3 regions of the Streptomyces sp. NPDC030809 genome follow, and region 3 is predicted to be linked to each of the others. Evidence: riboswitches for the same ligand, from Rfam matches in the RefSeq annotation. Region 3 holds a riboswitch; each other region holds the start of a gene.
What was found. A riboswitch is a leader RNA that binds a small molecule or an ion and turns the genes downstream of it on or off. The one in region 3 is predicted to bind guanidine.
Positions count from the first base shown of each region.

Region 1: another riboswitch for guanidine. It lies ahead of ACZ407_RS20635 (MBL fold metallo-hydrolase); the one in region 3 lies ahead of ACZ407_RS33500 (DMT family transporter).
Region 2: another riboswitch for guanidine. It lies ahead of ACZ407_RS20450 (Ohr family peroxiredoxin); the one in region 3 lies ahead of ACZ407_RS33500 (DMT family transporter).

Region 1 covers NZ_JBVIDV010000015.1:57,886-68,014, forward strand. The annotation lists gene ACZ407_RS20605 (NB-ARC domain-containing protein) at 1-1,569, shown strand, start outside; gene ACZ407_RS20610 (hypothetical protein) at 1,591-2,430, opposite strand; gene ACZ407_RS20615 (ABC transporter substrate-binding protein) at 2,929-3,969, shown strand; gene ACZ407_RS20620 (FecCD family ABC transporter permease) at 4,044-5,156, shown strand; gene ACZ407_RS20625 (heme ABC transporter ATP-binding protein) at 5,153-5,983, shown strand; gene ACZ407_RS20630 (S8 family peptidase) at 6,408-7,637, shown strand; guanidine-III (ykkC-III) riboswitch at 7,895-7,962, shown strand; gene ACZ407_RS20635 (MBL fold metallo-hydrolase) at 7,975-8,850, shown strand; gene ACZ407_RS20640 (helix-turn-helix domain-containing protein) at 8,932-9,771, opposite strand; gene ACZ407_RS20645 (hypothetical protein) at 10,080-10,129, shown strand, end outside.
Region 2 covers NZ_JBVIDV010000015.1:15,157-25,285, forward strand. The annotation lists gene ACZ407_RS20415 (nSTAND1 domain-containing NTPase) at 1-93, shown strand, start outside; gene ACZ407_RS20420 (nucleotidyltransferase domain-containing protein) at 213-980, shown strand; gene ACZ407_RS20425 (aryl-sulfate sulfotransferase) at 1,057-2,178, opposite strand; gene ACZ407_RS20430 (ABC transporter substrate-binding protein) at 2,279-3,286, opposite strand; gene ACZ407_RS20435 (ABC transporter ATP-binding protein) at 3,379-4,134, opposite strand; gene ACZ407_RS20440 (ABC transporter permease) at 4,131-4,913, opposite strand; gene ACZ407_RS20445 (helix-turn-helix domain-containing protein) at 5,119-5,688, shown strand; guanidine-III (ykkC-III) riboswitch at 5,821-5,882, shown strand; gene ACZ407_RS20450 (Ohr family peroxiredoxin) at 5,965-6,471, shown strand; gene ACZ407_RS20455 (hypothetical protein) at 6,464-6,958, shown strand; gene ACZ407_RS20460 (NB-ARC domain-containing protein) at 6,976-10,129, opposite strand, start outside.
Region 3 covers NZ_JBVIDV010000038.1:41,660-51,788, forward strand. The annotation lists gene ACZ407_RS33470 (hypothetical protein) at 1-242, shown strand, start outside; gene rdgB (RdgB/HAM1 family non-canonical purine NTP pyrophosphatase) at 253-855, shown strand; tRNA gene ACZ407_RS33480 (tRNA-Leu) at 916-999, opposite strand; gene bcp (thioredoxin-dependent thiol peroxidase) at 1,113-1,580, opposite strand; gene ACZ407_RS33490 (DUF3618 domain-containing protein) at 1,683-2,003, shown strand; gene ACZ407_RS33495 (GroES family chaperonin) at 2,091-2,393, shown strand; guanidine-III (ykkC-III) riboswitch at 2,467-2,538, shown strand; gene ACZ407_RS33500 (DMT family transporter) at 2,569-2,889, shown strand; gene ACZ407_RS33505 (transglycosylase domain-containing protein) at 2,966-5,506, opposite strand; gene ACZ407_RS33510 (ABC transporter permease) at 5,914-6,765, shown strand; gene ACZ407_RS33515 (ABC transporter permease) at 6,839-7,753, shown strand; gene ACZ407_RS33520 (ABC transporter ATP-binding protein) at 7,913-8,869, shown strand; gene ACZ407_RS33525 (DUF1707 SHOCT-like domain-containing protein) at 8,926-9,687, shown strand.

The DNA.
Region 1 (10,129 bases), on a different contig from region 3:
AGCTACCTGGTGACCCGGGACGACACCGGGGAGGTCCTCGTGTGGGACACCGCCACCTGGGCCCCGACCCACGGCCTGGCCACCGACCCGGACCTGCTGGTGCGCGCCGTGGCGGTCATCCCCGACGGCGCACGCGTCGCCACGGGGACGGGCACCCGCGTCCGGATCTGGGACGCCGCCACCGGTGCCGAAACGGCGGAGATACCCCGGGCGCCGGGCTTCCGGCTGGCGGCCGCCCCCGACGGCTCCTGGCTCGCCACCGGGGCGGTGCAGCTGCTGTCCACCGAGACCTGGGAGGTGATCGGCCGTTTCAGTGCCCCGCGGGCCAGCGCCCTCGCCGTCTCCCCGGACGGCCTCTGGATCGCCACGGCGGGGGAGGAGACCGTACGGGTGTGGGAGGTGGCGGCAGCCCGCAGGGCCGTCCCGGTCCCGGTCCCCGTCGTGGACCCCCTCCGGACGGCGGCGGCTCCCGGCCGGGCACCGGCGGACCCGGCCGACGAGCGTCCCTGGAGCGAACCGGCACTGTCGCTGAACGGCGCCTGGACGGTGACGGTGACCGCGTCGGACGGATGGGTGGTGGTCCGCGAGACCGCCTCCGGAGCGCGCATCGCCCGGCTCGGCATCGACATCAGCATCAGCGGGCGCATGGCCGTGTCTCCCGACGGCGGCCGGCTCGTACAGGCCCATCGCGACACGCTCGTCATCTGGGACACCGGCCACGGCACCGGACCGGAGGCCGGAGGAGAGGCCGGACCGGAGGCCGGACCGGAGGCCGGATCAGACGCCGGCTCAGACGCCGGATCAGAGGCCGATTCCGGAACGGGAGCGGGCACCGGCACGGGTACGGGCACCGAGATCGTCACGCTCGTCGGCCACCGCGGCGCGGTGTGCGGCATCGCGTTCGCCACCGACGGCACCTGGTTCGCCAGTGCCGCCAACGACGGCAGCGTGCTCCTGTGGGACACGGCGACGTACACGTGTCTCGGTGCCCTCGCGGAACCGGCCGGCCGGGAAGCCGCCCTGGCGATCGCCCCCGACGGCACCTGGCTCGTCACCGGCGGCGCGGACAACGTCCTGCGCCTGTGGGACGTGGCCACCGGCACCCTGCGTGCCGAACTCCGGGGCCACACCGCCGGTCTCGCCGGACTCCAGGCCATGGACCTCCCCGTCGACGGCATCCACGACGTGGCCGTCTCCCCCGACGGCACGTGGATCGCCAGCGCGGGCGGGGACGGCACGGTACGCCTCTGGGACGCGGCCTCCCGCAGCCCTCTCGCCGTCCTGCGCGGGCACACCGCGCGCGTCAACGCCGTGGCCGTGTCCCCGGACGGCGCCTGGATCGCCTCCGCCGGTGCGGACCGCACCCTGCGGGTCTGGGCGCGCTCCGGCGCCCGCCCCCACACGGGCCCCCGCACGATGATGCGCACCGACGTTCCGCTCCACGCCTGCACCTGGACCTCCGACGGCCGCGAGCTGCTGGCCGGGAGCAGCCAGGGGATCCACCGGTTCCACTTCCACCCCGGCCGGACCGGCCCGCACCCGCCCGACCCCGCTCCGGCGCGCTCCTGAGCCCCCGCCGCGGGCCGCCGCTCAGCCGGCAGGGGAGGGCGTTCCGGCCGCCGGCCCGGGCAGGGCCGCCAGCCGGGCGAGTTCCCCGGCGTACTCCTTCAGCTCGGGGGAGACCAGGGCGCTGCTCGCGAGGATCTCGCGGGCCTTGCGCGCCTGCTCGCGCACGCACGCCGGGGTCGCGAAGCCGCCGCCGCCCTTCACGGCCTGCTCCGCCGCCTGGAGCACCGCCTCCGTGCCCTGGGGGTTCATCAGGACCACCGGGGGCGTGGCCGGCCGGCTCCCGTCGTCGGCGGAGAGCGTGAGCGTGAAGGTGTAGACGGTGGGCAGGGAGCCGTCGCCGAAGACCTCCGGTCCCACGGTGAACCCGATGCGCTCGTTCCCGTGCGCCGGCACCTCGAACTTCAGCGGACGGGACCGGGTGAACGGGGTGGCCGGGTTCAGCGGCACCTTGACGTCGTACCGCGCCTTGACCACCGCACCGCCCGCCCCGTACGGGCAGCCCAGCGCGGTGACGGAACGGAAGGCGAACTCCGCCCCCGTCACCAGCACCTCGTCCTCGGAGCGGTTGCGCAGCGCGACCGAGAGCACCGAGGAGGTCCAGTTGCGCAGGTCCGGCTGCGGCTCCTCGCCGAGGGTCCAGTCGGCCGCGATGTCCTGCTCGCGGGCCACGTCCACGTCGGAGATCTCCAGCCGGGGCGTCGGGGGCTCGGGTCTGCACCCCGGGAAGAAGTCGAAGACGATCCCCAGGACCGCGATGAGGATCGCCGTCACCCCGGCGGCCACGGAGACCACACCCTGCGGCTTGCGCAGGAACGGCCGGTCCCCGTCGCCCGCCGGCCCGTCCGCCTGCTGACCTGGCATCGCACCTCCCGTGGTGTCGGGTTCCAGGTCAGCACCTGCACCGGCCGCACGCACCGGGACGCGCCGCCCGGACCCCGGCAGTCCTGTACCCCGGGGCCCGGCCGGGCGCCGCCCGGTGGGGGCAGCCGCGTGCCCCGGCCGGCGGCATCCGGGCGCCGCCCGGTGGGGGCGGAGTGGCCGAAAGTCGTCATGGTCATGCCCAACATCCCAGGTGGGAGCCGGTGTTGGCCCCCCTGCCCCGCCTTGACGTGCAGGCCACGACCGTGTTGCATGGCGGCCGATACACCCTCAGCCTCAGGGGAAGCCGGTCGAATTCCGGCGCTGACCCGCAACCGTAGGCCCGGCTCACGTCCCGGGCGAGCCGGATTGCCTGGAGCCGAGTCACCGAACCACAGAACGCCGTCGCGGACTACGGTGTGGTCGCCTCCGCCCCTGCGCGCCCGCGCACGGGGCGCACCGCCACGCACCCGATTCCGTCCGGCACGGACGAACGGGCCGATGACGATGACCACGAAGCCGAAGCCGAATCCGAAGCCGGCGAGGGCCGCGGTGCCACGCCGGACGGCGCTCCTCGCCGCCACGGCGGCCGCGCTGCTCGCCACCACCTCCTGCGGAGGATCCCCCCGTACGGAGACCTCCGGCGGGGTCGGAGCACCGGCAGCCGCCGGCTACCCGCTCACCGTCTCCAACTGCGGGGTCTCGACCACCTACCGGCGCCCGCCGCAGCGCACGGTGGCCCTCAACCAGCACGCCACCGAGCTGCTCCTCGCCCTCGGCCTCGAAAAGTCGGTCACCGCCACCGGGTACCTCGACGACCGGATCCTCCCCGAGTACCGGGCCGCCTACGACCGGATCGAGGTCCTCTCCAAGGAGTACCCCTCCGCCGAGGCCCTCCTCGCCGCCGAACCCGACCTCGTCTACGGCGGTTTCACCTCCACCTTCGACGAGAAGGAGGGCCGCGGCCGCACCGCCCTCGCCAAGGCCGGCATCCACACCCACCTCAACATCGAAGGCTGCACGCCCGGGCCCGTGACCACGGCCGCCATGGACGAGGAGATACGCACCGTCGCCCGGATCTTCGGCGTCCCGGACCGGGCCGAACAGCTCGTGAAGAAGCTGCACGCGACGCTCGACGCCGTCGCGGGCCGGCTGAACGGAGTCCGGCCCGCCCCGGTCTTCGTCTACGACAGCGGCGAGAAGACCGCCTTCACCGCCGGCGGCAAGGGCATCGGCAACGAGATCATCAAGCGCGCGGGCGGCACGAACGTGTTCGCCGACGTGCCCAAGGCCTTCGGCGACGTGTCCTTCGAGCAGGTCGCCGAGCGCGCCCCCGAGGTCATCGTCATCTACGACTACGGGGACCGGCCCGTGGCGGAGAAGAAGGCGTTCCTGCTGTCCAGCCCCGCGCTCAGGGACGTACCCGCCGTCAGGAACAAGCGCTTCGCCGTCCTGCCGCTCTCCTCGGCCGTCCTCGGCGTACGCGTGCCCGCCGCGGTCGACTCCCTGGCCCGCCAGATCCACCCGGACCGCTTCCGGTGACCGGCCCCCGGCCGGAAGCCGCGCCCGCACCCGTGCCCGCGCCCACACCCGCGCCCGAAGCCGCGCCCGCACCCGTGCCCGCGTCCGCACCCGCGTCCGCACCCGCGCCCGAAGCCGCACCCGCACCGGCGGACCCGGGCACTGCGGACCGCCGGCCCCGCGGCCGCCGCCGCATCCCCTACCCCGTGGTCCTGGCGCTGCTCACCGCGCTCCTCCTCGCCGCCGCCACCGCCGCCGTGGCCGCCGGCTCCATCCACATCCCGGCCGGCCAGGTCTGGGGGATCCTGCTGCACCGCATCCACCCCGCGCTCGCCGAGCCGGACTGGACGCCGGTGCGCGAGACGGTCGTCTTCGAGGTCCGGCTGCCCCGGGTCCTGCTGGCCGCGACCGTCGGCGCCGGACTCGCGGTGGCCGGGACGGCCCTCCAGGCCCTGGTGCGCAACCAGCTCGCCGACCCGATGCTGCTCGGGGTGTCCTCCGGCGCCTCCGTCGGCGCCGTGCTCGTCCTCGTCTTCGACATCACGCTGTTCGGCGTGCTGTCCGTCTCCGGAGCCGCGTTCTGCGGGGCCCTCGCCGCCCTGCTCGCCGTCTACTTCCTGGCCCGCACCGGCGGACGCATGACCACCGTGCGCCTGGTCCTCGCCGGGGTCGCCATGGCCGAGGTCCTCTCCGCGGTGGCCAGCTTCCTGATCGTCACCTCCGGCGACCCGCAGAAGACCCAGTCGGCCCTGCGCTGGATGCTCGGCGGGCTGGCCGGCACCACCTGGGACACGGTGGGGATCCCCGCCGCCGCCGTACTCCTCGGGACGGCCGTGCTGCTCGGAGTGTGCCGCCCGCTCAACCTGCTGCTGGCCGGGGAGGAGGCCGCCGCCTCCCTCGGCCTGGACGTGCACCGCTTCCGCGGGGCCCTGTTCGTGCTCGTCGCGCTGATGATCGGCACGATCGTCGCGGTGAGTGGGCAGATCGGCTTCGTCGGCCTGATCATGCCGCACGTGGTCCGCCTCCTGGTCGGCGCCGACCACCGGCGGGCCCTGCCCGCGGCCGCGCTCCTCGGGGCCGCCTTCCTCGTCGCCGCCGATCTGGCGGCCCGTACGCTCAAGAGCCCGGAGGAGATCCCCGTGGGCATCCTGACCGCCCTCGCCGGCGGACCGTTCTTCCTCTGGCTGATGCGGCGGAGGACCCCGTGACGGAACGCACCCCCGCCGCACCGGACGGCAGGCCCGCCCCCGCCCGGCCCGGCGCCCTCGAACTGGCCCGCGTGTCCGTCGCCGTGGACGGCGCGGACCTCGTACGGGAGGTCTCGCTGCGGGTGGCGCCCGGCGAGGTCGTCGCACTCGTCGGGCCCAACGGCGCCGGGAAGTCCACCCTGCTGCGGACCCTCTACCGGGCCCAGCGCCCCGCCTCCGGCCGGGTCCTGCTCGACGGCGAGGACGTGTGGCGGATGCCGGGCCGGGCGCTGGCCCGCCGCCTGGCCGCCGTCCTGCAGGAAACGGCCGGGGAGTTCCAGCTCACCGTGTACGACGTGGTGGCGATGGGCCGGACCCCGCACAAGAAGGCCTTCGCCGGGGACGACGCCGAAGACCGCGCCGTCATCGCCGCCGCGCTCGCCGAACTCGGGCTCACCGGGCTCACCCACGCCCTCTACGACCGGCTCTCGGGCGGCGAGAAGCAGCGGGTGATGATCGCCCGGGCGCTCGCCCAGCAGGCGGGCGTGCTCGTGCTCGACGAGCCCACCAACCACCTGGACCTGCGGCACCAGCTGGACGTGCTGCGCCTGGTGCACCGGCTCGGCGTGACGGCGCTCGTGGCCCTGCACGACCTCAACCTGGCGGCGGCGTTCTGCGACCGGATCTGCGTGCTCGCGGACGGCCGGCTCGTGGCCGAGGGCACCCCGCGGGAGGTGCTCACCCCCGCGCTGCTGTCCGAGGTCTACCGCGTGGACGCCGAGATCGCACCGCACCCGGGTACGGGCGTCCCGCAGGTCGTGCTCGGCGCCGGGGGCCGGCGGCCCTGAGGCGGGCGGTCCCGGCGGTCCGGGCGGTCCTGGCGGTCCTGGCGGTCCTGGCGGTCCCGGCGGTCCGGGCGGTCCCGGCGGTCCGGGCGGCGCGGGCGGAAGGTGCGGGGCACGAGTGGGAAGGGGGTCGCGGGCGGATGCACCCGCGACCCCCCTTTATTGCAGGGACATGTCATGGATTTCATGCGTCCGCCGGGTGACGCGTGTGAGCCGGGCGGTGGCGTGTCGGCGCTGTGGCATGTATGTGACAAACCCTCAACTCCCTTGTCCCACCTGTGGAGATGGGCGACGGTTTCGAACACACCGGCGACGGAGACGTCCGCCAGCCGGGACCGTACGACGGTACGACCCCACCCGACACACGCCCCCACGCCGCGCCGCCCCACCCGGGCCGGCGCCGCCACAGAGTGAGGAATCCCTCGACATGGCACTCAAGCGCAGCACCAGGACCCGTACCGCCGCCGCCGTCGCGGCGGCCGCCACGACCGCGCTGCTGGGCACCCTCGCGACGGCCCCGGCCCAGGCCGCCCCCACGGCCGCGGCGCCCGCCATCGGCACCGTCCTGGCCGCCGGTTCGCCGACCGCCGTCCCCGGCAGCTACATCGTCACGCTCAAGAACGCCGCCGGATTCTCCTCGGCCTCCGCCCGGGGCAAGCAGCTCATAGCCCGCCACGGGGGCACGGTCCGGCACACCTTCTCCGCCGCGCTGAACGGCTACGCCGCCGAACTCACCGCCGCCCAGGCCCGCAAGCTCGCCGCAGACCCCGCGGTCGCCTCCGTCGAGCAGGACCAGATCGTCCGGTCCGACGCCACCCAGACCAACGCCCCCTGGGGCCTGGACCGCATCGACCAGCCCTCGCTGCCGCTGTCCGGCACCTACACGTACCCCGACACGGCCGGCTCGGGCGTCACCGCGTACGTCATCGACACCGGTGTCCGCATCTCCCACAAGGAGTTCGCGGGCCGCGCCGTCAACGGCTTCGACGCGGTCGAGAACGACAGCGTCGCCCAGGACGGCAACGGGCACGGCACCCACGTGGCGACCACCATCGCCGGGGCCACCTACGGAGTCGCGAAGAAGGCCAAGGTCGTGGCCGTCCGCGTGCTCGACAACAACGGCTCGGGCACCACCGCCGGGGTCATCGCGGGCATCGACTGGGTCACCGCCAACCACCAGGCGGGCGCCCCGGCCGTGGCCAACCTGTCCCTGGGCGGCGGGGCCTCCACCACCCTGGACAACGCGGTCCGCCGGTCGATCGCGGACGGGGTCACCTACGCCATCGCCGCGGGCAACTCCGGGGCCAACGCGGGCAGCTCCTCCCCGGCGCGGGTCACCGAGGGCATCACCGTCGGCGCCACGAACAACACCGACGCGAAGGCGAGCTGGTCCAACTACGGCTCCGTCCTGGACCTGTTCGCCCCCGGCGTGTCCATCACGGCGGGCTGGAACACGTCCGACACCGCCACCAACACCATCTCCGGCACCTCGATGGCCACCCCGCACGTGGCCGGCGCGGCCGCCGTCTACCTGGCCGGGCACACCTCGGCCAGCCCGTCCCAGGTGGCGACCGCCCTGGTCAACGGCGCCGTCTCCGGCAAGGTGACCAGCCCCGGCACCGGCTCGCCGAACAAGCTCCTCCAGATCGTCCGCTGACCGCGGCGAACGGAGGCAGGGCGGGCGCCCGGACATGCAGGGCGGGCGCCCGCACGCGGCAGGCGGCGGCCCCGCTCCCGACCGGAGCGGGGCCGCCCGCGCGTGCGCGGTCGTCGCGCGGGTCCGCAGCCGCCCGTGCGTCCGCAGCCGTTCGCGGGTGCGCGGCCTCCCGCGGGTGCGCGGCCTCCCGCGCGTGCCGGCCTCCCGCGCGTGCCGGGTTCCCCGGGGACGGCCGGGGAGGGCGTGGTAGCTTCCCCGTGGCGGCCCGCAGGGGCCGGCCCCGGACGAGATGTGCGCCGTACCCGGCCTGCCAAGACGACGCACGCGAGGAGACCTCGTGCACGCAGGCACGTCCCCGATCGACTTCGACGGCACCCTCCCGCGGCGGGCCCTGGGCGTCCGCTGGATCCACGGCTCGCCGTCCGCCAAGCACAACACGGATCCGGACATCCAGGTCCACGCGTACGACGAGCACACGCTGATCCTGCGGCAGAACATGGCGATCAACTACGAGGCCCCGTTCCTGTTCCTGCTGTTCGGGAACGAACGGGCGGTGCTGATCGACACCGGTGCCACCGAGTCCGCCGCGTTCTTCCCGCTGCGCCGCGTGGTCGACGGGCTCGTCGAGGACTGGCTCGCCCGCCACCCCCGCCCCTCGTACGGGCTGCTGGTGCTCCACACGCACCCGCACGGGGACCACGTCGCGGGCGACGGCCAGTTCGCCGGCCGCCCGGACACCACCGTGGTCGGCGCCGACCGGGCCACCGCCTGGGCGTACTTCGGCTTCGGCGCGGACCCCGACGCGGTGGCCCGCATCGACCTCGGCGGCCGCGTCCTGGAATGCCTGGCCACCCCCGGCCACCACGAGGCGGCGGTCACCTACCACGACCCGTGGAGCGGCTTCCTGCTGACCGGGGACACGGTCTACCCCGGCCGGCTGTACGTGGACGACTGGGCGGCCTTCACCCGGACCATCGACCGCCTGATCGACTTCACCGCCGGCCGCACCGTCACCCACGTGCTCGGCTGCCACATCGAGATGACGACCGAGCCGGGCGTGGACTACCCCATCCGCACCACCCACCAGCCCGACGAACCCCCACTGGAACTCACCCCGGACCACCTCCACGACATCCGCAAGTCCCTCACCACTTCCGGCCCCCACCCCACCCGCACCACCCACCCCCTCTTCATCATCTGCCCCAACACCTGACCCACCCCCCGCAGGGGCCGGTCCGACGAGTCGCAGGCGAGGGCCGGCCGGCCCGGCGGCACCGGCCGCGGATACCCGGGGTCAGGACGGGAGGAGGACGCTCGTGATGCGGCCCGGGGCGCGGTCGAGGACGGAGCCCGGGGGGAGGCCGCCGCGGAGGCGGAGCAGGCGGGAAGGGGGCAGGCCGGTCATGGCCTTCATGTCCCGGCTGAAGTGCGCCTGGTCGTGGTAGCCGCACACCGCGGCCACCTGCGCGGGCGCCGTGCCCGCGGTCAGCAGCCGCAGGGCCTTCTGGAGCCGGAAGATCCGGGCCATCCCCTTCGGCGAGAGCCCGACCTGCTCGCGGAACCGGGCCCGCAGGTTCCGCGCGCTCCAGCCCGTCCCCGCGGTGACCGCGGCCAGTGACCCCGCGTCCCGCCAGAGCCGGGACAGGGCCCAGCCGACCTCCGGCGCCACCTGCGGCCCCTCGGGCAGCCGGGCCGCGAACTCCCGGTCCAGCAGGTCGAACCGCGCCTCCCAGCAGCACTGGCCGTGCAGCTGCTCGCAGAGCTGGGCACCGCGCCGCCCGAGGACGTCCACCAGGTCGAGGTGGGTCCCCTCGAAATGCCACATGGGGATCCCGAACAGGCGGTACGCGCCGAGCGGGGTCATGTTCACCTCCAGCCCGTACAGCACGCCCGTGTGCACGCCGACGGCCGGGCCGGTGTGCGGCCCGCTCACCATGCCGAGCGAGACCGGGCGCGGGGAGTCCGCACGGGACACCCACAGCCCTTCGCTGAACGTGAAGACGAGCGTGACGAACCCCGTCGGCAGTTCCAGCCGCCGCCGTGGCGCACTGAGCTCCATGCGGAAGCCGTTGTAGCCGAGCACGTGCGGCCGCAGTATCCGCGCAGGCCGACGACGTACCGATCCCGAACCCATTCCTGGGCCCTCCCCCTGAAGGCGCGCGGCTGGTCAGGCCGCACGGTGCCGGAGCGCCGATCATGCCAGCGGCGGGCGGCGCGTCACCAGACAGGTTCCGGCCGGGCCGGTCCGGGCCGGATGACACCAAGCATTCAGGACCACTTGCTCTCACCCGGCATGCCTTCCGGGGCCCGCGGACCGGCGGCGATGCTTCTGCTGCGAACGGAGCCCAGCCTCCGGAAGCGCCGGCCCGGACCCCTTTCCGGGCCGGCCCCCGGCCCGGCCGGGGGCCGTTCCTCCCCTCCCGATCCAGCGAAGGGTTTCCCGTGAAGTCCACTCTGAGGACCAAGCTCTCCGTCCTGCTCGGCACCGCCGC
Region 2 (10,129 bases), on a different contig from region 3:
TGCCGGCGGGCCGGCGGCCGCGGCCTGACCGCGGCGGAATGGCGCACCCGCATCCCGTCCGTCCCGTTCCGGCCTTCCGGATGCGGTGCGTGAGCCGCCGGGGTGGCGGCCTCCCGGGTCCGCGGCCCGGAGGAGCAAGTGACCAGGCGCCCGGGTGCCCGCGGGCCGGGGCCCGGGACCGACCGCTCCCGGGCCTCGGGGATCATGGGGTCATGCTGGATGCCCTGAGCCTGGACCTCACCCCCGTCGTCGCCGAGCAGCCCGACCCGCTCCTCTTCGCCACCGTCTCCGGGGCGCACCTCTACGGGTTCCCCTCCCGGGACTCGGACGTGGACCTGCGCGGGGTGCACCTGCTGCCGGCCGAAGACCTGCTGGGTCTGCGGGAGCCGGAGGAGACGCGCAGCCGGATGTGGGACCGGGACGGGGTCGAGATGGACCTCGTCACGCACGACCTGCGCAAGTTCGTGCGGCTGATGCTCCGGCGCAACGGGTACGTGCTGGAGCAGCTGCTCTCCCCGCTCGTGGTGCACACCACCCCGGTACACGCGGAACTGCGCGAGCTGGTCCCCGGCGTGCTCACCCTGCACCACGCGCACCACTACCGGGGGTTCGCGGCGACCCAGTGGCGGCTGTTCGAGCGGACGGGTGAGCTGAAGCCGCTGCTGTACGCGTTCCGGGCCGCCCTGACCGGGGTGCACCTGATGCGCAGCGGCGAGGTGCAGGCCCACCTGCCGACCCTGCTCGACGAGGTCCCCGAGGCCCCGCGCTACCTGGCGGAGCTGATCGAGGCCAAGGTCGCGGCCGAGCACGCGCCGGCCGCCGGCCCGGCGCGCGAGCTCCTGGCGCAGGACCTCGACGCCCTTCTCGACGCCCTCCAGGAGGCCCGCACCGCCACCGCCCTCCCCGCGGAGACCCGCGCGAACGACGCCCTCGACGCCTTCGTCGTACGGGCCCGCCTGGAGGCACGGAACACGCCCTGACGGCGGCCGCCGGCCGTCCCGCCCCCGCCCCCCTTCCCGCCCCCGCCGGGGGCAGGGACGGGGACGGGCCGGTGCATCAGGAGCCGTTGAGCCAGGGGATCTCCTGCGCGGCGTAGCGGTAGGCGCGGAAGACGGAGTTCTGGAGGCCCCGGGAGGATTCGAGGCCCACGCCCTCGTCGAAGGTGCCGAACTCGGGGACCACGAACTCCCACACCACGTCGCCCTCGGGGGTCACCTCGAAGAGGCGGCCGAAGGAGCCCTCCGCCACGAAGGTGTTGCCGTTGGGCAGGCGCTGGGCGCTCGACATGTACGGGCTGTAGAAGTTCTGCGGCGGGTTGTCCTCGTAGGACCACACCTCTTCGCCGGTGTGCGGGTCGAGTTCCAGCACCCGCGAGTACGGCACCGAGGTCGTGTCCCGGTAGGTGCCGTTGTCGAAGACGAGGACGGTGCCGCCGGGCAGTTCGTGCGGGTAGTGCTGCTGGGCGAGGACGTCCGGGCCGATCCGCCAGCTGACCGAGCCGTCCGTGCGGTCCACGGCCACGGTCGTGGACGCGCTGCGGAAGCCGACCACGATGCCGCCGTCGGCGAGTTCGTTGACGGTGTTCGCCATCGGCCAGTGCTCGCGGGCGAAGTGCTGGTTCAGCGGCACCTGGGCGGGGTCGAGGTGCTCGATCGCGGCCCACCGCCAGACCACCTCGCCGCTCCAGGTCAGCTCGTACACCACGTCTCCGTAGATCACCCCGCCGGGGGCCTCCGAGCCGGGGATCCCGCCGCGGATGCGGGCCGCGTCCGCCGGGTCCAGCGGCTCCACGGCGAGGATGACGAGGTTGCCGTTGGCGAGGACCGAGGCGTCGTGGTGGTGGAAGGGGTGGCGGGCCTCGCGCACCACCGTGCCGTCCGGGGCGATCTCCTGGAAGATGCCGCCGTGGTAGACGTCCCAGATCGGGAAGAGGGTCGGGCCGGTGGTGTCCTTGCCCTGGTAGAAGAGGTTCCCGTTCGGCAGCAGGCGGCCGTGCCGGCCGGGCGGGTGCGGTGAGCTCCAGCTGTGGACGACGTTCCCCTCGATGTCCACGAGACGGACCTCGCCGGGTCCGGCGATCGGGGTGTAGAGGGTGTAGCCGCCGAAGCTGCGCTCCGGGTCGTGGGCGCGCAGACCGAGTCCGCGGCGGCGCAGGGTGTTCTGGTCGATGGTGCTCATGGGGTGTGGGTGCTCCAGTGCAGGTTCGGGAGTGCGGGCTCGGGCTGGGGGTGTGCGGGAGGGGGAGGGGAGAGCAGGGAAGGGCAGGGCAGGGGAGGTGTCAGGGCAGGGTGACCGCGGCCGGGTCGGCGGCCTTCAGCGGGGCCGTGTGCAGGCGGGTGCGCAGGGCGGCGCGGTCCGCGGACCCGGGCAGCTTCTGCGCCGCCTTCGCCCAGGCCGCCTCCGCCGTCAGCTGGTCCAGCAGTGCGGGTGAAAGGTTCGTCCCGTACGTGTACTTGGGCTGGAAGGCGGCCGCGTACGAGGCCTGGAGCGCCCCGTGCGACTGCGCCACCACGTCGCGCTGCGCCCGCGCGGGGTCGGCGGCCAGCTCGCGCTGGGCGCGGAGCAGGGTCCGCAGCACGGCGGTGGTGCCCGCGTCCCCGGCGGCCGGTCCGGCGACGAGGAGGGTGCGTGCCGTGTACCCGGTGAACGGCAGCTCGGCGTAGCGCTCGCCGAGGGCCGTGCGGGCGGCGTCGTAGAAGCTGGGGAAGGTGACGCCCGCGTCCACGTCCCCGCGGGCGAGTGCGGCGGCGACCTGGTTGGGGGCGAGGTTCACGACGGTGACGTCCGCCGCGGTGAGCCGTGCCGAGCCGAGCATGCGCGACAGCGCGTACTCCACGTTGGTGCCCTGCGGCACGCCCACCTTGCGGCCCTTGAGCGCCGCGAAGCCGGAGACGTGGCGGTCGGTGCGGGTCAGCAGCCGCCAGTCGGAGAACCGGGACAGCTCGGCGACGATCCGGACCTCGCGGCCCCCGAGGGCGGCGGTCACGGCCGGCAGGTCGCCCACCACACCGAGCTGCGCCTGCCCGCCGAGTACGGCGTTCAGGGCGTCCCGTCCGGTGGCGAGGCCGGTGATCCTGGCGTCCACCTTCTCGGCGGCCCACAGCTGCCGCTCCTGCGCCAGGTGTACGGGTGCACCGCCCAGGTGGTCGCTGGTGGCGAGGGTGACGGCGGTCCGGCCGTCGGCCGCGGTGCCGCCGCCGTCCCCGCCCCCGGCAGAGCAGCCGGAGGCGACCGAGGCGAGTACGGCGGCCAGCACGGCGGCGGCGAGAACACGGGGTCTGAGCATGGGGAAACGTTCCTTTCGGGGGTGGTGAGAGGGAGGGAGTGAGGGAGTGAGGGAGGGGAGGAGCGTCGGAGCAGCGGCCGGCTGCCCCGTGCTCAGGCGGGCGGGGCCGCCTCGTGCTCGCCCGACAGGCGGGAGGCGATCAGCGCGCGCAGTTCCGGGTCCGGCGGGCCGGCCGGGACCGGATGGTCGGCGAGTACCCGGCCGGGGGAGCCGCCCAGGACCACCACCCGCTCGGCCAGCGCCAGCGCCTCGTCGATGTCGTGGGTGACGAACAGCACCGTGAGCCCGGTGCGTTGCCACAGCCGGCGCAGCAACTCCTGCATACGGGCCCGGGTCAGCGCGTCCAGCGCACCGAACGGCTCGTCCAGCAGCAGCACTTCGGGCTCCGCGGCGAGCGCCCGGGCCAGTGCCACCCGCTGCTGCATGCCGCCGGAGAGCTGGCCGGGGTACTTCTCGGCCCCCTCGGCGAGCCCCACCTCGGCCAGTGCGGCCAGCGCGCGCCGGCGCCGTTCGGCCCGGCCGAGGCCGAGCCGCTTGAGGGCGAACTCCACGTTGCCGCGGGCGGTGCGCCACGGGAACAGCGCGTACTGCTGGAACACCACACCGCGGTCCGGCCCCGGGCCGGTCACCGGGGCCCCGGCCACCGTGACCCGTCCCGCCGCGGGCTTCACGAAGCCCGCCACCGCGCCCAGCACCGTGGACTTGCCGCAGCCGCTCGGACCCAGCAGGGCCGTGAACGAACCCGCGGGCAGTTCCAGGTCGGTGTGCTCCAGGACCGGCGCGGCCGGCCGGCGCCGGGAGCCGCCGTACGCGACCGACAGGCCCTCGACGTGCACCGGGCGGCTCATGAGGCCTCCCAGTGCGCGAGCCGGCGGCCGGCCGCGGCCAGCAGCAGGTCCACGGCCACCCCGAGGAGTCCCAGGACCAGCAGCCCGGCGAACATCCGGTCCACCCGCAGGAACTGGCCGTCCACCTGGAGCCGGTACGCCAATCCGGCGTCCGCCCCGCCGAGTTCGGCGGCCACCAGCGCCAGCAGGGCCACCGAGGCCCCGTACCGCAGTGCCGCCAGCAGCGCCGGGGCGGCCGCGGGCAGCAGCACCTCGGCGAACCGCCGGGGCAGCGAGGCGCCCAGGCTCCGGGCCGCCCGCAGGTGGGTCGCCGGCACCCGCGAGACCCCGTCGTGCACGTAGAGCCACACCGCGAGCAGGACCGCGTACGCGATCAGCAGCCGCTTCGCGGTCTCGCCGATGCCGAACCAGGCGGTGGCCAGCGGCACCAGGGCGATCGCCGGGATCGGCCGCAGGAAGGACACCAGCGGGGTCACCGCGGCCGACAGCCGCGGCAGGTAGCCGGTGGCGAAGCCGAGCGCGGAGCCGAGCAGGGCCCCCAGCGCGAACCCCTGCCCGGCCCGGGCCAGGCTGGCGGCCAGGTCGCCGGCGAGGGTGCCGTCGCGGGCGCCCTCGGCCAGGGCGGACAGGGTCTGGGCCGGGGTGGGCAGCAGCCCCGGGGCCACCACGCCCGACCGGGCCAGGAGGTACCACAGCGCGAGCGCGGCGGCGGCCGCACCCAGGGCGGGTCCGAGCCGGCCCAGGGCCGCGGGGCCCGGCGGGGAGGGGGTGGTGTGCACGGGAACTCCTCGTTCGGAAGGTGAAGCAGGAGGCCGAGGAGGGCCGACAAGCGGCTGCCTCGCTCCGTGCCTCGATCGGTACCTCGATCAGTGCCTCGATAAGTGAGGTCAATAATTGACGAGGTCTATGAACAGCGTGTTGCAGCAGTACGAAACGTTCCGGCGCCCTCCGGGCGGCCCCGGAAGATGAGGTAATTTCACGAACGTGTCCCGCCCCGAACCCACCCCCGAAGCCATCGAGGTCGGTCGGGTGATCCGCGCCTGCCGCAAGCAGCGCGGGGTCGCCATGGCCGCACTCGCCGCCCGCTCGGGCCTCTCGCAGCCCTTCCTCAGCCAGCTCGAACGCGGCCTGGCCACCCCCAGCCTCAGTTCCATCTACCGGATCGCCGAAGCCCTGGACGTCACCCCCGGCACCTTCCTGCGGCCCCCGGACCGCCCCGGCACCGTCAGCCACGAGAGCGACCCCCAGGTCATCCGGGTCAGCGAGGCCGCCGGCCAGATCGCCCGCGTGCTCATCCCGGGCGGCCGCAGCGGCCTGATGGAGGCCTACGAGCACCACTTCGAGCCCGGCGCGGGCGAGCGCGGCTGGTTCCGGCACCCCGGCGAGGACTTCCTGTACGTGCTGTCGGGCGCGGTGGTCCTGGAGGTCGAAGGCGAGGAGCCGCTGACCCTGACGGCGGGCCAGAGCGCCCACCACCGCGGCGAGGTCCCGCACCGCTGCCGCCTCTCCGGCACCGAACCGGCCCGCACCCTGCTGGTCACGGCCAACGGCTGACCCGTACGAGGCCCCCGGCGCGGGTCCCGGGACCCCGGGGCGGGGCAGCCCGGGCCCCGCGCGGGAACCGTCGTGAGGAGGGTCACCGCGCGGCGCGGTCCCGGTGGGCCGGGGCGGGTTGCTAGATTGTGCGGCGGCCCGGTCCCGGGCCCCGGACGAGATGCGCCGTACCCGGTTACGCACGACGACGCGCCCAGGCGCGCTGTCCCACCGGCAGGCGCCGACCGCTGTCCGCACCCGGGCAGCGTTCCCTCGTCGCACAGATGGGCCGGACCGATGACCGTACCGCTCACCCGCACCCTCTACCGGACCACCGCGCACGCCAGCGGGGGCCGCACCGGATCGGTCGTCACCGACGACGGCCGGCTGGACGTCAGGCTGGCCCCGCCGCGCAAGAAGGTGCCCGGTACGACCAACCCCGAGCAGCTCTTCGCCGCCGGGTTCGCCGCCTGCTTCACCTCCGCGCTGGCCGAGGTGGCCGCAGAGTTCGGCGCGGACGCGGCAGCCGCCCGTGTCGCCTGCGAGGTGCAGCTCGGCACCACCGACACCCCTGCCGGCTACGGCCTCGCGGTCGGCCTCACCGTCTCCCTCCCGGGCTGGCGGGCGGCGGACCTGCTGCCGCTGCTGCACCGGGCGGACGCGGTCTGCCCGTACTCCCAGGCGGTACGCGGGAACATCGAACTCTCGCTGGTGGCCGTGGACGACACGGCGACGGAGGACACGGCGACGGACGACACGGCGACGGAGGACACGGCCGCGGACGGCGGCGGCACCGGTGGCTGAGCCCGCGGCCGACGCCCCCGACGGGCACCCGGCCGCCTCCCCGGCCCCCGGCGGCCCCGGCATCCCGGTCCCCGAGCCCTCCGCCTGGCTGCGGCGCGGGATCAGCCGGAACGGCGGCCCCCTGGTCGCGGACCGGCCCGGGGCCGAGGTGGTCTGGCTCCAGGCCGGACCGTACTTCGCCGACAGCCGCGGTTTCGCGGGCGTCACCTCGTACGAGGACGGCAGCGTGCACTTCCACCACCTGACGGGCGAACCGGGCGAGGACACCGGCACCTTCCGCCGGGAGGGCGCCGACCTCGTCGAATGGGGCACCAACACGGACGGCAGCACCTTCCTGGAGGTCTGGACCCCCCTGCCGCTCGGCGAGGACGGCGAGGACGGCGAGGAGGGCACCGGGTCCTGGTCCGGTCCGGACCACCACGTGGTGCGCGTCGGCCGGCACCTCGTGCACGTGGACTCCCGGAGCGGCACGTACTGGCAGCTGTGACCGGCACCCGGCCGCCGTCACGGCCGGAACTCGTAGAGGTGGAAGCCCCATTCGCCGCCGGCTGCGATACGCCGGCCGTCCGGGGTCCACGCGCAGGAGGTCAGTCCGCCCGCCGTCCGGAGCACGGTCAGCAGACCGGAGCCCGCCGTCTCCCAGATCCGCAGCGTGCCCTCGCCGTCGGCGGTGGCGAGGCGGGTGCCGTCGGGTGAGAAGGCCACGGCCGTCACCGGTCCGGTGTGGCCGGTCAGCGGTGCCGTGTACGTCCGGCGGGACCGCTCCCAGATCCGGACCGCTCCTTCCTCGTCGCCGGCGGCGAGCAGGAGGCCGTCCGAGGAGACCGCCACCGTGGTGGCCCCCCTCGCCTCACTGCCGGGGGAGGGGAACCGCATGTCGGTGTCCAGATCGTGGATGGCCACCGTGCTGCCGGCGGTGGCGAGCCAGGTGCCGTCCGGGGAGAACGCCAGCGCCTTCGACCCGGAGGTGGTCTGGCCGATGGGCACCGGGGTACCCGTGGCCAGGTCCCAGACCCGCCCGAACGCGTCGTCGGTGGCCGCGAGCCGGGTCCCGTCGGGCGAGAGGGCCAGTGCCCGGAGCCAGTTGAAGGCCCCGTGGACCTCACCGGCCGGGCTGCCGGTGACCGTGTCCCAGACCCTGATCGCCCGCTCCCCGTCGGCTACGGCCAGCCGCGTACCGTGCAGGGAGAGCGCCACCAGGGGCGGCCTCGTCCACGGGCTTCCGGGGAACACCTTCAGCCTCCCCGGGACCGCGTGCACCTCGCAGAGGTTCACGGTCCCGGCGCCGCCCGCGGTGGCGAACCAGGTGGCGTCGGGTGCGAGGGCGAGGGTGGCCGTGGTCGAGACGCGCCCCGGCCCGATCGCGCCGCGGTCCCAGATCTGCACGGCCCCGTCGCTGCCCGAAGTGGCGAACCAGCTGCCGTCTGCGGACACCGCCACCGCGTTCGCGCCGTCGCGGACGGCGCGGTGGCCGCGCCGGGCGGAGCAGGTCCCGGCCACCAGGTCCCAGACGCGGACGGCGCCGTCGGCTCCGGCCGCGGCGAGCCAGGTGCCGTCGGGTGAGACGGCCAGCGCCCGGGAGGCCGCGGACCCGTCGGACAGCGTCCGGACGCAGGCCCCGGTGGCCCGGTCCCAGATCCGGACCGGCCCGTCGGTGCCCGAGCTGGCGAGCCAGGTCCCGTCCGGGGAGACCGCCACCGAGTCCACGCGGCCCACGTGCCCGGTGAGGACGGCCGTACAGGCGCCGGTGGCCCGGTCCCAGATCCGCACCGTGCCGTCGTTGCCCGCCGAGGCGAGCCAGGTGCCGTCGGGGGCGACCGCCACCGCCCGTACCAGCCCGAGGTGGCCGGTGAGCGGGAGGGGGCGCGGATGCCCGCTCCGCTCCCGGATCCACACCGCCCCGTTGTCCCCCGCCGTGACCAGCCAGGTCCCGTCGGGGGAGACGGCCACGGCACTCACCTCCCAGGCGTGGACGCGGAATTCGGCGGTGCGCGTGCGGGTGGCGCAGTCCCAGAGCTGCACCCGTCCGTCGCGGAGTCCGATGGCGAGCCAGGTGCCGTCGGGGGCGACCGCCAGCGCGCGCACCTGCCCGTTCCCCACGTCCAGCCGGGCGGTGCGGGTGTGGGTGGCCCGGTCCCAGACGTGCACGGATCCGCTCTCGTCCGCACTGACCAGCCACGTGCCGTCGGCAGGGACCGCGACCGCGCGGACCTCCCCCACGTGCCCGAGCAGGGTGCGCTCCAGCGCCGGGTCCGGCAGGTCCGGCGGCGGCCACGCGTTGGTCAGCCGCGGCCCGGGGAGCTGTCCTTGGCGCAGGCCGGTCTGCTCCGCCCAGTCGGGGAGGCCCTGGAGGCGGCTGTGCAGGACCGCGGTGAGGGCGTCGGCGGGCTCGGTGGGCGCGAGCAGGTGGGCCGTACGGGCCAGGTCGCGGGCCATGCGTGCGGCCCGGGCGGTGGGCACGCGGGTCAGGTCGCGCCAGGGCGCGGTCGGGCCGCGGCGGTGCAGGCGTGCTTCCACCCAGCGGATGTCACCGGCGAGGGCCTCGGCCTCGGGGATGCGGCCGGCGCCGACGAGGTGGCCGGTGATGTGGTCGGCGAGGTAGCCGTCGGGCAGCGCCCACCACGCGGTGGCCGCCCCTGCGGGCCCGGCCTCCGCCTCCGCCGCCCCGGCCCGGCCGGCTCCGCGTGCGCCCGGGTCCCCGCCCGGGTCCCCGCCCGGGGATCCCGTCCACGCGGCCAGGGGCGGCGCGAGCGGCAGGTCGGCGGCGGCCGTGTCGGCCACGACGGCGTGCACGGCCCTCATCCGCTCGGGGCCGAGCAGGCTGTGCCGCAGGTAGTCGCGTACCACGTCGTGGAGGGTCACCGAACCCCCGGCCGCGTTGTCGAGCGAGGACAGCAGGCTCAGGCTGTCCAGTTCCCGGATCAGGGCCCGGGACCGGGCGAAGGTCAGCCCGCCGGTGTGCTGCCAGAGGCCGGCGACCAGGGACAGCGGTACGGCCTCGTCCTCGGCGAACACCCCCAGCTCGGCGAAGCGCTCGCGGCCCGCGGGCGGCAGCAGCCGCAGCGCCGCCTCCAAGGTCGCCGCCGCCGACTTCTCGCGCTGCTGCGGATCCCCGGCGTCGAGGACGCCCGCCTCGTGCGGATCGTTGGCTGCGGGCCCATGGGCGTGCAGCCGTTCCAGTACGTCTGCGGCGGCCGCGCCGGGATCCATCCCGGTGGCGACCTCGGCGGTGATGAGCCGGTTGGTGATGCGCAGCAGGAGCGGCCAGCGGCCGGTGGCATCCAGCAGTCCGGCCACCGTACGGCCGTCCAGACCGGGCAGTTCGTGGGTGAGGACGCGGCGGGCCTGGGCGGGGGACATCTCGTCGACCACGACCCGTACGGTCCCGGCCCCGTCGGGCAGGACGGCCGGCACCCGTGTGGTGACCAGCCGTACGCACCCGCTGCCGCCGTGCAGGAACGGGGCCATCTGCTCGTGCGTCCACACGTCGTCCAGCACCAGCAGGGTCCGCGGCAGCCGGTCCAGGCGGCGGCCGAGGTGCTGGCCGGCCAGGTCGGGGTCCTCGAACGCGGTGGTGTCGCCCGTGATCAGCCGGGTGACCTCGGCGACCTTTCCGGCGATCGCCGCCCGCCCCCGCACGTCCTGGCCCACCGTCACC
Region 3 (10,129 bases):
AGCAGGCCATCTCCAACGCCGGGGACAGCCCGCAGGACGCGCAGAACGCCCTCGACCAGATCGAGAAGAGCCTCAAGGACATCGGCGACAAGAGCGACAACGCCGACATCGCCAAGGCCGTCGACTCGATCAGCGCCGGGGTCTCGAACGCCCGCAAGTCCCTCGACGACGGCAACGCGAACCCGGACCTCTCCGGCATCACCGACGGGGTGAACGAACTGAGCAAGGTCTGCTCCCCGTGATAATCGGGGCATGACCCGCCTCATCCTCGCCACCCGCAACGCGGGCAAGATCACCGAGCTCCGCGCCATCCTGTCCGAAGCCGGCCTGCCGCACGAGCTGGTCGGCTCGGACGCGTACCCCGAGATCCCGGACGTCAAGGAGACCGGCGTCACCTTCGCCGAGAACGCCCTCCTGAAGGCCCACGCCCTCGCGCAGGCCACCGGACTCCCCGCCGTCGCCGACGACTCGGGCCTGTGCGTGGACGTGCTCGGCGGCGCCCCCGGCATCTTCTCCGCCCGCTGGGCCGGCCGCCACGGCGACGACGAGGCCAACCTCCGCCTGCTGCTCGCCCAGCTCTCGGACATCGACGAGGCGCACCGCGGCGCGCACTTCGCCTGCGCCGCCGCCCTGGCCCTCCCCGACGGCACCGAACGCGTCGTCGAGGGCCGCCTCCTCGGCCGCCTGCGCCACGCGCCCACCGGCACCGGCGGCTTCGGCTACGACCCGATCCTCCAGCCCGAGGGCGACACGCGCACCTGCGCCGAACTCACCCCCGCCGAGAAGAACGCCATCTCCCACCGCGGCCAGGCCTTCCGCGCCCTGGTCCCGGCGGTACGCGAACTCCTGGGCTGACGGGCCCCGGCCGGACGCCGACGGCCCCGCACGCAGGAGCGTGCGGGGCCGTCGCGGCAATGCGGTTGGGGGGACTCGAACCCCCACGGGTTTTACCCCACTGGGACCTAAACCCAGCGTGACTGCCAATTCCACCACAACCGCGGGAAATCGACCGGACCGGACACCGGGTCCGGCGGGCTGGGCCCAGTCTACGGCCGAGTCCGTCCGGCGGGGTCACGTCCCGTCAGGTGGCCCCCGCCGGCCGGCTCGGGACGTCAGATGCCCAGATCCTTGATGATCTTGGCCACGTGGCCGGTGGCCTTCACGTTGTAGAGGGCGCGCTCGACCTTGCCCTCCTCGTCGACGATCACCGTGGAGCGGATCACGCCCGTCACCGTCTTGCCGTACAGCTTCTTCTCGCCGTACGCCCCGTACGCCTCCAGGACCTTCTTCTCCGGGTCGCTGACCAGCGTCACCTTCAGGTCCTCCTTCTCGCGGAACTTCGCCAGCTTCTCCGGCTTGTCCGGCGAGACGCCGATGACGTCGTACCCGGCGGTCGCGAGCAGGGCGAGGTTGTCCGTGAAGTCGCAGGCCTGCTTGGTGCAGCCGGGGGTCATGGCGGTCGGGTAGAAGTACACGATGACCTTGCGGCCCTTGTGCGCGGCGAGCGAGACCTCGTTGCCGTCCGCGTCGGGCAGGGTGAAGGCGGGCGCCGTGTCCCCGGGCTGGAGTCGCTCGCTCATGTCTCACAGTCTCCTTTGCAAAGGGTGCAGTACCACACGAGCGTAAGCTGACAGACTGACCATGTCGGACTACGCCCACACACCACCCACGGAGGCAGCGCGGTGTCGGAAGTCAGGACCCCTGCGCAGATCGAGGCGGACATCGTCCGCAGGCGCGAGCAGCTCGCGGAGACGCTCGACGAGATCGGCGTGCGCATGCACCCCAAGACGATCATCGGGGACGCGAAGTCCCGGGTGGCTTCGACCGTCGACGAGACGGCCGGCCGGGTGATCGTCGCCGTGAACCGCACCGTCACCGACTTCAAGGCCGGCTTCCGGCACGAGGACGGCGCCCCGAACGTCGGGCGCATCGTGCCCGTCGTGATGCTCGCGGCCGGCGTCGTCGGCCTCCTCGCGGTCTCGACGCGGCGCAAGCGCGGCTGACGTGACCCTCGGGCGTACGGCAGGCCCCCGGCCAGGTAGGTTCTTCGCGTGAGCCAGAATTCCACCCACGACAAGCTGCCCATCCGGATGCTGCACGATCGCGTGCTGGTCCGGTCCGACACCCCCGAGGGGGAGCGGCGCTCCGGCGGCGGCATCCTCATCCCGGCGACCGCCGCGGTCGGCAAGCGGCTGGCCTGGGCCGAGGTGGTCGCGGTCGGGCAGAACGTACGGACCGTGGAGCCCGGCGACCGGGTGCTGTACGACCCCGAGGACCGCGCCGAGGTCGAGGTCCGGGGCGTGGCGTACGTGCTGATGCGCGAGCGGGACCTGCACGCGGTGGCCGCCGAGCGGCTGGAGGGGTCGGAGGACTCCACGGGGCTGTACCTGTAGCGGACGCGCGGCGGGCCCGCAGCGGCCCGCAGCGGACCCGGAGGGGCCGGTGACCGAGGTCACCGGCCCCTTTGCGCGTCCTTTGCTACGGTGGGGAGGAACCCCGACGAGACGCGCCGTACCGGGTACGACAAGACGACGCACCCCGTCCGCTCTCGTCCCGGAGGTGCCTGTCATGGCCTGGGTTCTGCTTCTCCTCGCCGGTCTGCTCGAAGTCGGCTGGTCGATCGGCATGAAGTTCACCGACGGCTTCACCCGCCTGTGGCCCAGCGTCTTCACCGGCGCGGGCATCGTCGCCAGCATGGTCCTGCTGTCGTACGCCGCCAAGACCCTGCCCATCGGCACCGCCTACGGCGTGTGGGTCGGCATCGGCGCGGCCGGCGCCGCGGTCCTCGGCATGGTCGTGCTCGGCGAGCCGGTGACCGCCGCCCGGATCTTCTTCATCTGCCTGCTGCTGGTGGCCGTGGTCGGCCTGAAGGCGACCTCGGGGCACTGACGCCGGACCCCCGGTGTGCGGCCGGCCCCGGGGGAGCACCCCCCGGGGCCGGCCGGCTGCCGGGATCCGGACCGCGCTACGGCCCCGGTTCGGTGCCGCCGGTCGCGGCCCCGTCCGTGCCGCCCGGATCGCCGCCGGTGGTGCCTCCCGTGGTCCCGCCCCCGGTGGTGGTGCCACCGCCGGTCGTGCCGCCCCCGGTGGTGTTCCCGCCCGTGGTGCCGCCGCCGGTGGTGCCGCCCCCCGTGGTGTTCCCGCCGGTGGTGTTCCCGCCCGTGGTGCCGCCGCCGGTGGTGCCGCCGCCGGTGGTGTTCCCGCCGTTCGTCGTGCCGCCCCTGGTGTTCCCGCCGTTGGTGTTGCCGTTCGTGTTCCCGCCGTCGGTGCGGCCGCCGTTCCCGTTGCCGTTGGTGCGGCCCCCGTTGTCGGTGCCCCCGTCGGTGCCCGGGGACCGGGTGCGGGAGGGCTCGGCCGGCGGCGGCTGGAACGTGCCGGGCATGGTCTCCAGATCGAACTCGACCGGCTCGCTGTCCGCGAGCGCCGCCTTCGTGTAGGCCGCCCAGATCCGGCCGGGGTAGCCGCCGCCGTTGATGCGGCTCTCGCCCAGGGCCCCGTACAGCTCCTCGTGCGCGCCCGTGTCCGGGTCCTGGCCCATGATCGAGACCACCGTGGCCAGGTCCGGCGTGTACGCGGCGAACAGCGCCGACTTGTCCTTCTCGCCGGTGCCGGTCTTGCCGGCCGCCGGGTGGTCGGAGGCCAGCGCCGCCCGCGCGGTGCCGCTCTCGACCGTGCTGACCAGCATGGAGGTCGTGCTGTCGGCCGCCTCGCGGCTGATCGCCCGACTGGACTCGCGCTGGGGCAGGACCACCGGGGTACCGCGCTTGGAGATCTTCTCCACGAGCGTGTACGGGGTGTACTCGCCGTGCGCGGCGAGCGTCGCGTACGCCTGGGTCATGTCGAGCACGCTCGCGGTGGCGGTGCCGAGCGCCATGGCCGGACCGGTGCCGATGCTGGGCGTGTCCTTGGGGATGCCCATGGCGAACGCCGTTTCCTTGATCTTGTCGGCACCCACGTCCACGGCCATCTGCGCGTACACCGAGTTGACGGAGGATTCGGTGGCCCGGCGGACGGTGATGTTGCCGTAGCTGACCTGGTCCTCGTTCTCGGGCGCGTAGTAGCCGCCGCTCCAGCCGGTCACGGGCCGCCGGTTGTCGCCGTCGTAGATCGTGTTCGGCGCGATGACCCGGCCGTCCTGGGTGTGCGCGGTGTTCTGCACGGCGGCGGCGAAGACCAGGGGCTTGAAGGTGGAGCCCACCTGGTAGTCGCGGCGGGTCGCGTTGTTGACGTACTGCTTGGTGTAGTCGATGCCGCCGTACAGGGCCACGACCTTGCCGGTGGCGGGGTCGATGGACGCGCCGCCGACCCGGACCACCCGGTCCACCTTGTTCTCCTTCGGGTTCAGCTCGTCCATCACCTCCTCCTTCACCGCGTCGACGAAGTCCTTCTGGCGCCGCTTGTCGATGGTGGTGGTGATCTTGAACCCGCCGGCCGCGAGGGTCTGCTCGTCGATGATCTTGTTGCCGACCAGGTAGTCCTTGACCGCCTCGACCAGGTAGCCGCGCTGCCCGGACATGCCCGCGGAGGTGCGCAGCTTGCCCGGCTCGGGGAACTTCATCGCCGCCCGCTCGGCCTGGTCCAGCCACTTCTGCTTGACCATGCCGTCGAGCACGTAGTTCCAGCGGGCCAGGGCCCGCCCGCGGGACTGCGGGTGCGCGACCACGTCGAAGGCGCTGGGGGAGTTCAGCAGGGTGGCCAGGTACGCGCCCTCCGCCGTCGTCAGGCGGCTGACGTCCTTGCCGTAGTAAGCCTGCGCGGCGGCCTGGATGCCGTACGCGTTGCGGCCGAAGAAGCTGGTGTTCAGGTACCCCTCGAGGATGTCCTCCTTGGACTCCTCGCGGCCCAGCTTGATCGCGATGAAGAACTCCTTGACCTTCCGCTCGACCGTCTGCTCCTGGCCCAGGTAGTAGTTCTTCACGTACTGCTGGGTGATCGTCGAGCCGGACTGCTTGCCCTTGCCGGTCAGGGTGTTCCAGGCGGCGCGGACCATCGCCTTCGGATCGACCGCGCGCTCCTGGTAGAAGTCCCGGTCCTCGGCGGCCAGGACGGCCTCCTGGACGTTCTTCGGGACCTGCGCGAGCGGCACGCTCACCCGGTTGACCTCGCCGTCGCGGGCGAGCTGGGTGCCGTCGGAGTAGAGGTACACGTTGCTCTGGGCGGTCGCGGCCTTGTTGGCGGCCGGGATCTCGACCAGCATGTAGCCCGCGACGAGCGCCCCGCCGACGGCCAGGCAGCACAGCAGCAGGAAACCGAGCACCATCCGCCACGTGGGGAAGATGCGCCGCCAGCCGGACCGCTTGCGCCTGGCCTTCTTCTCGGCCTTCCGCTCCGCCTTCATGCGGGCCTTCTCGGCCTTCTTCTCCTGCCTGGTCTGCGGGGCCGGCCCGGCCCCTTCCGCCTGCTGCGCCGACCCGTCCGGCCCCGCCTGCCGAGGTCCGGCCGTCGAGGCGGCGGGCTGGTCCGGATCCCGTGGGGTCCAGCCCTGCTGCGGTGACTTGTCGCTCATGTCTCCAGGGACTCCTCGGCCGGCCATGTCCTCATCGCGTGGGGCGATATTTGCTGATCTGTACCCAGTGGAACACCGTATCGCGCCACTCCGGCCCTTATCGGTCGCGCAGGTCCCCCCGCCGCACTAAGCTTGATCGCTTGGCCTCCGGCGGCGGTTCCGGTCGGCGGTCGGCAGCTCCGTTCGACGGGTACCGGTCCTCGGAGGCTCCTCGCGGCGGTCATCCGCGAGCGACGGCTTTCGGGCGGCACGGGTTCAGACGGACGGTCCGGGGAATTGGTTGCCCTTTGAAGGGCAACAGGTCCGTATCGTCGCCGATTCGTGATCATGTGAGGGCGGGTGAGGGGCGGTTGGGCGGGGGCAGGACCGGGCTGAACCCGGGGGCCGGGCCGGGCACGAGGACGGGCTTGGGCGCGAGGGCCGGGCTCTGCGCGAGGCTCGGGCTCTGCGCGAGGCTCGGCCTGTACGCGGCAGTGGCCGCCGGCGGGTTCCGGCGGTACGCGACCTACGGCGCCGCCACCGCCGCGGGCGTGTTCACCAACACGGTCTTCGGCTTCATCGTGGCCTACACGTACATCGCACTCTGGGACGAGCGCCCGCACCTCGGCGGCTACGACCAGGCACAGGCGCTGACCTTCGTCTGGATCAGCCAGTCCCTGCTGGCCGCGGGCGCCCTGATCGGCGGCGGCTTCCAGGAGGAGCTGCAGGAACGGATCCGCACCGGGGACATCGCCGTAGACCTCTACCGGCCCGCCGACCTCCAGATGTGGTGGCTCGCGGCCGACCTCGGCCGGGCCGCCTTCCAGCTGCTCGCCCGCGGGGTGCCGCCGACCGTCGCCGGCGCCCTCTTCTTCGACCTGGCCCTGCCGGCCGACCCGCTGCGCTGGGTGCTCTTCCTCGTCTCGGTCTGGCTCGGGCTCGTCGTCGGCTTCGCCCTGCGGTACCTGGTCGGGCTGTGCGCGTTCTGGCTGCTCGACGGGTCCGGGGTCAACATGATGGCCCTGCTCGTGTCCATGTTCTGCTCCGGCGTGGTGCTGCCGCTGACCCTGTTCCCGGGCGCCTTCGGAGAACTCGTACGGATGCTCCCGTGGTCGGCGATGCTCCAGGTCCCGCTCGACGTCCTGCTCGGCGAACACACGGGCGCGGGCACGGCCGCCCCCGCCCTCGCCTTCCAGGCGGTCTGGGCCGCGGTCCTCCTGGGCGCGGGCCGGGTCCTCCAGGCGGGGGCCACGCGGAAGGTGGTGGTGCAGGGTGGGTGAGGGGAGCGGGGACGCGGGTGTGGCGGTCGGGTCCGGAGCCGGGGTGGCGGGGGCGGTCGGGTCCGGAGCCGGGGTGGTCGGGGCTGCCGGGTCGGCCGTGGCGGCCGGGGCCGGCGGCGCGGGCGGCGGTGGGGGTGGAGGCGCGGGCGGCGGCGCGGGTGCCAGGGACGGGTACCGGGCGCGGGCCGTCGACGGGCTGCGCGGGTACGCACTCATCGTCGGGATGTGGATCCGCTCGACGATGACCTACCGGGCCTCCTTCGCGCTCGCCTTCCTCGGCAGCGTCGCGACCAGCGGACTCGACTTCGCCGGCATCTACATCATGTTCACCCACATCGACGCCCTCGGCGGGTTCTCCCTCCCCGAGGTCGCCCTCCTCTACGGCTCCGCCGGCGCCGCCCTCGGCCTCGCCGACCTGCTCCTCGGCAACACCGACCGGGTCGGCGCCCGGATCCGCGACGGCTCGCTCGACACCATGCTCGTACGGCCCGTACCCGTCTTCGCGCAGGTCGCGGCCGACCGCTTCGCCCTGCGCCGGCTGGGCCGGGTGGCCCAGGGCCTGGTCGTCACCGCCTGGGGCGCGGCCGCCGCGGACGTGGCCTGGACCCCGGCCAAGGCGCTCCTGCTGCCGTGGATGGTGATCGCCGGCACGGCCATCTTCGCCGCCGTCTTCCTGGCCGGCGCCGCCTTCCAGTTCGTCGCCGGGGACGCGGCCGAGGTGCAGAACTCGTTCACGTACGGCGGCGCCACCATGCTCCAGTACCCGCCCACCGTGTTCGGGCGGGAGATGGTGCGCGGGGTGACCTTCGTGGTGCCGCTCGCCTTCGTCAACTGGGTGCCGGCGCTCTACCTGCTCGACCGTCCGCAGCCGTTCGGGCTGCCCTGGTGGACGGCGTTCCTGAGCCCGCTGGTGGCCCTGGCGGCCCTGGCACCGGCCGCCGCGGCCTGGCGGGCGGGGCTGCGGTCGTACCGGAGCACGGGCAGCTGACCATCGGGTGCCGGGAGACGGGTGCCGGTGCCGGGTGCCGGGTGCCGGGTGCCGGGAGACGGGTGCCGGGTGCCGGGAGGCGGCCACTGGTATGGACAGGCCACTGGGTACGGGCAGCCGCTGCCCGTCGGACACGCCCGCGGGGCGGGGAGGTTCGGGATGGATGCGCTGATCCGGCTGGACGGCGTGGAGAAGGTCTTCGACGTGCGCAGGCGCACCGGGCTGCTGCGCCGGGAGCGGCGGCAGGTGCGGGCCGTCGACGGCATCAGCTTCGAGGTGCCGCGCGGCGAGATGGTCGGCTACATCGGCCCCAACGGCGCCGGGAAGTCCACCACCATCAAGATGCTGACCGGGATCCTCACCCCCAGCGGCGGCCGGGTGCGGGTGGCCGGCATCGACCCCGCCCGCGAGCGGACCCGCCTCGCCCAGCGCATCGGCGTGGTCTTCGGACAGCGCACCACCCTGTGGTGGGACCTCCCGCTGAAGGACTCGTACGGGCTGATGCGCCGCATGTACCGCATCCCGCAGGCCCGCTACGCGGAGAACCTGGAGCGCTGCGTCGAACTGCTGGAGCTCGGCAAACTGCTCGACGTACCCGTACGACAGCTCTCCCTCGGGCAGCGGATGCGCGGGGACATCGCGGCCGCACTGCTCCACGACCCCGAGGTGCTCTACCTCGACGAGCCCACGATCGGACTCGACGTGGTGAGCAAGGCGAAGGTGCGCGGCTTCCTGCGCGACATGAACGCCGAGCGCGGCACGACCGTCCTGCTGACCACCCACGACCTCCAGGACATCGAGCAGCTCTGCGAGCGGGTGATGGTCATCGACCACGGACGGCTGGTGTACGACGGGGCGCTGGCGGGCCTGCACTCCGCGGGCGAGAGCGAACGCACCCTGGTCGTGGACCTGGAACGGGAACTCCCTCCCGTGGAGGTCCCGGGCGCCCGCGTGGTCAAGGTGGAGGGCCCCCGGCAGTGGCTGGCCTTCCCGGCCGCGGCCTCGGCCGCCCCGCTGGTGGCGGCGGTGGCGGCGCAGTACCCGCTGGTGGACCTGTCGGTCCGGGAACCGGAGATCGAGGACGTGATCGCCCGGATGTACGCGGAGGGGGCGTGAGCCCGGTCCGACACCGATGGGTTCGCCGCGGCCAACTTCCTGCGTAGGGTGCGGACATGAGTGATGAGCTGCCCGAGCTGCGGGCGTCGGACGCCGACCGGGAGCGGGTGGTGGAGCGCTTGCGCGACGCCGTGGCCGAAGGCCGTCTCGACATGGAGGAGTTCGAGGAGCGGATGACCGCGGCGTACGCGTCCCGTACGTACGGCGAACTGGAGCCCCTCACCCGGGACCTGCCCGGCGACCGCCCCGCGTACCGGCCGGAACCGCGCCCGGAACCGCTGTCGCTGGTGAAGAAGCCGGGGGACGGGGCCGGGACGCATCCGGAACGTGCGGACGGGTACGGGGAGGACTGGCCCGCGCGCATCGGCGGCGAGCCGGATTCCGCCGTGGCGGTGGCCGTCATGGGCGGCTTCGACCGCAGGGGCGCCTGGACGGTACCGGCCCGCCTCAACGCGGTCGCGTTCTGGGGCGGCGGCAGGATCGACCTCCGCGAGGCCCGCTTCGCCACCCACGAGGTGGTCCTCAACTGCGTGGCCGTCATGGGCGGCATCGAGATCATCGTCCCCCCGGGCATAGACGTCCAGATCCGCGGCATCGGCATCATGGGCGGCTTCGGCGCGTCGGGGGGCGGGGGGCGGGGCCATGGGGGCCATGGGGGCCACGAGGACCCGGGAGGTCATGGGCGCCCGGGCGGTGACGGGGCTGCGGGGGCCCTCCCCGCGCACACGGCTGCCGGGGTCCACCCGGCCGCCCCACGCGTCATCGTGACGGGCTTCGCCCTGTGGGGCGGGGTGGAGGTGAAGCGGCGGGGGGTGTAGGGGCGTTGTGACGGCGCGACGGGGTGACCCGCCGATCCCCGGCATTGCGCGGGGTCGGGCCGTGCGGGGGGGCGGGTTCGTGTGGGGCGGGGTGGGTTTGCGGGGCGGGGTGGGTTGGTGGGGCGGGGTGGGTTTGTGGGGCCGGGTCTGGCCGTGCGGGGTCCGTGTCGGGCGGGTTTGGGTCCGCGGGGCGGGGTCGGTTGCGGTCGATCCGCCTTTGGTCCGCTCCTTTTTCCCCCTGACCTTGTTGCTGCGGGGCAGCGTCTGCCCACCGCCCCCAGAGTGACGCGGGGTCTGGCCGTGCGGGTCTGTGGCGGCGGGGGTGGGTTTGTGGGGCGGGGTCGGGTGCGGTCGATCCGCCTTTGGTGCGCTTCTTTTCCCCCTGGCCTTGTTGCTGTGGGGCGGCGTCTGCCCACCGCCCCCAGAGTGACGCGGGGTCTCA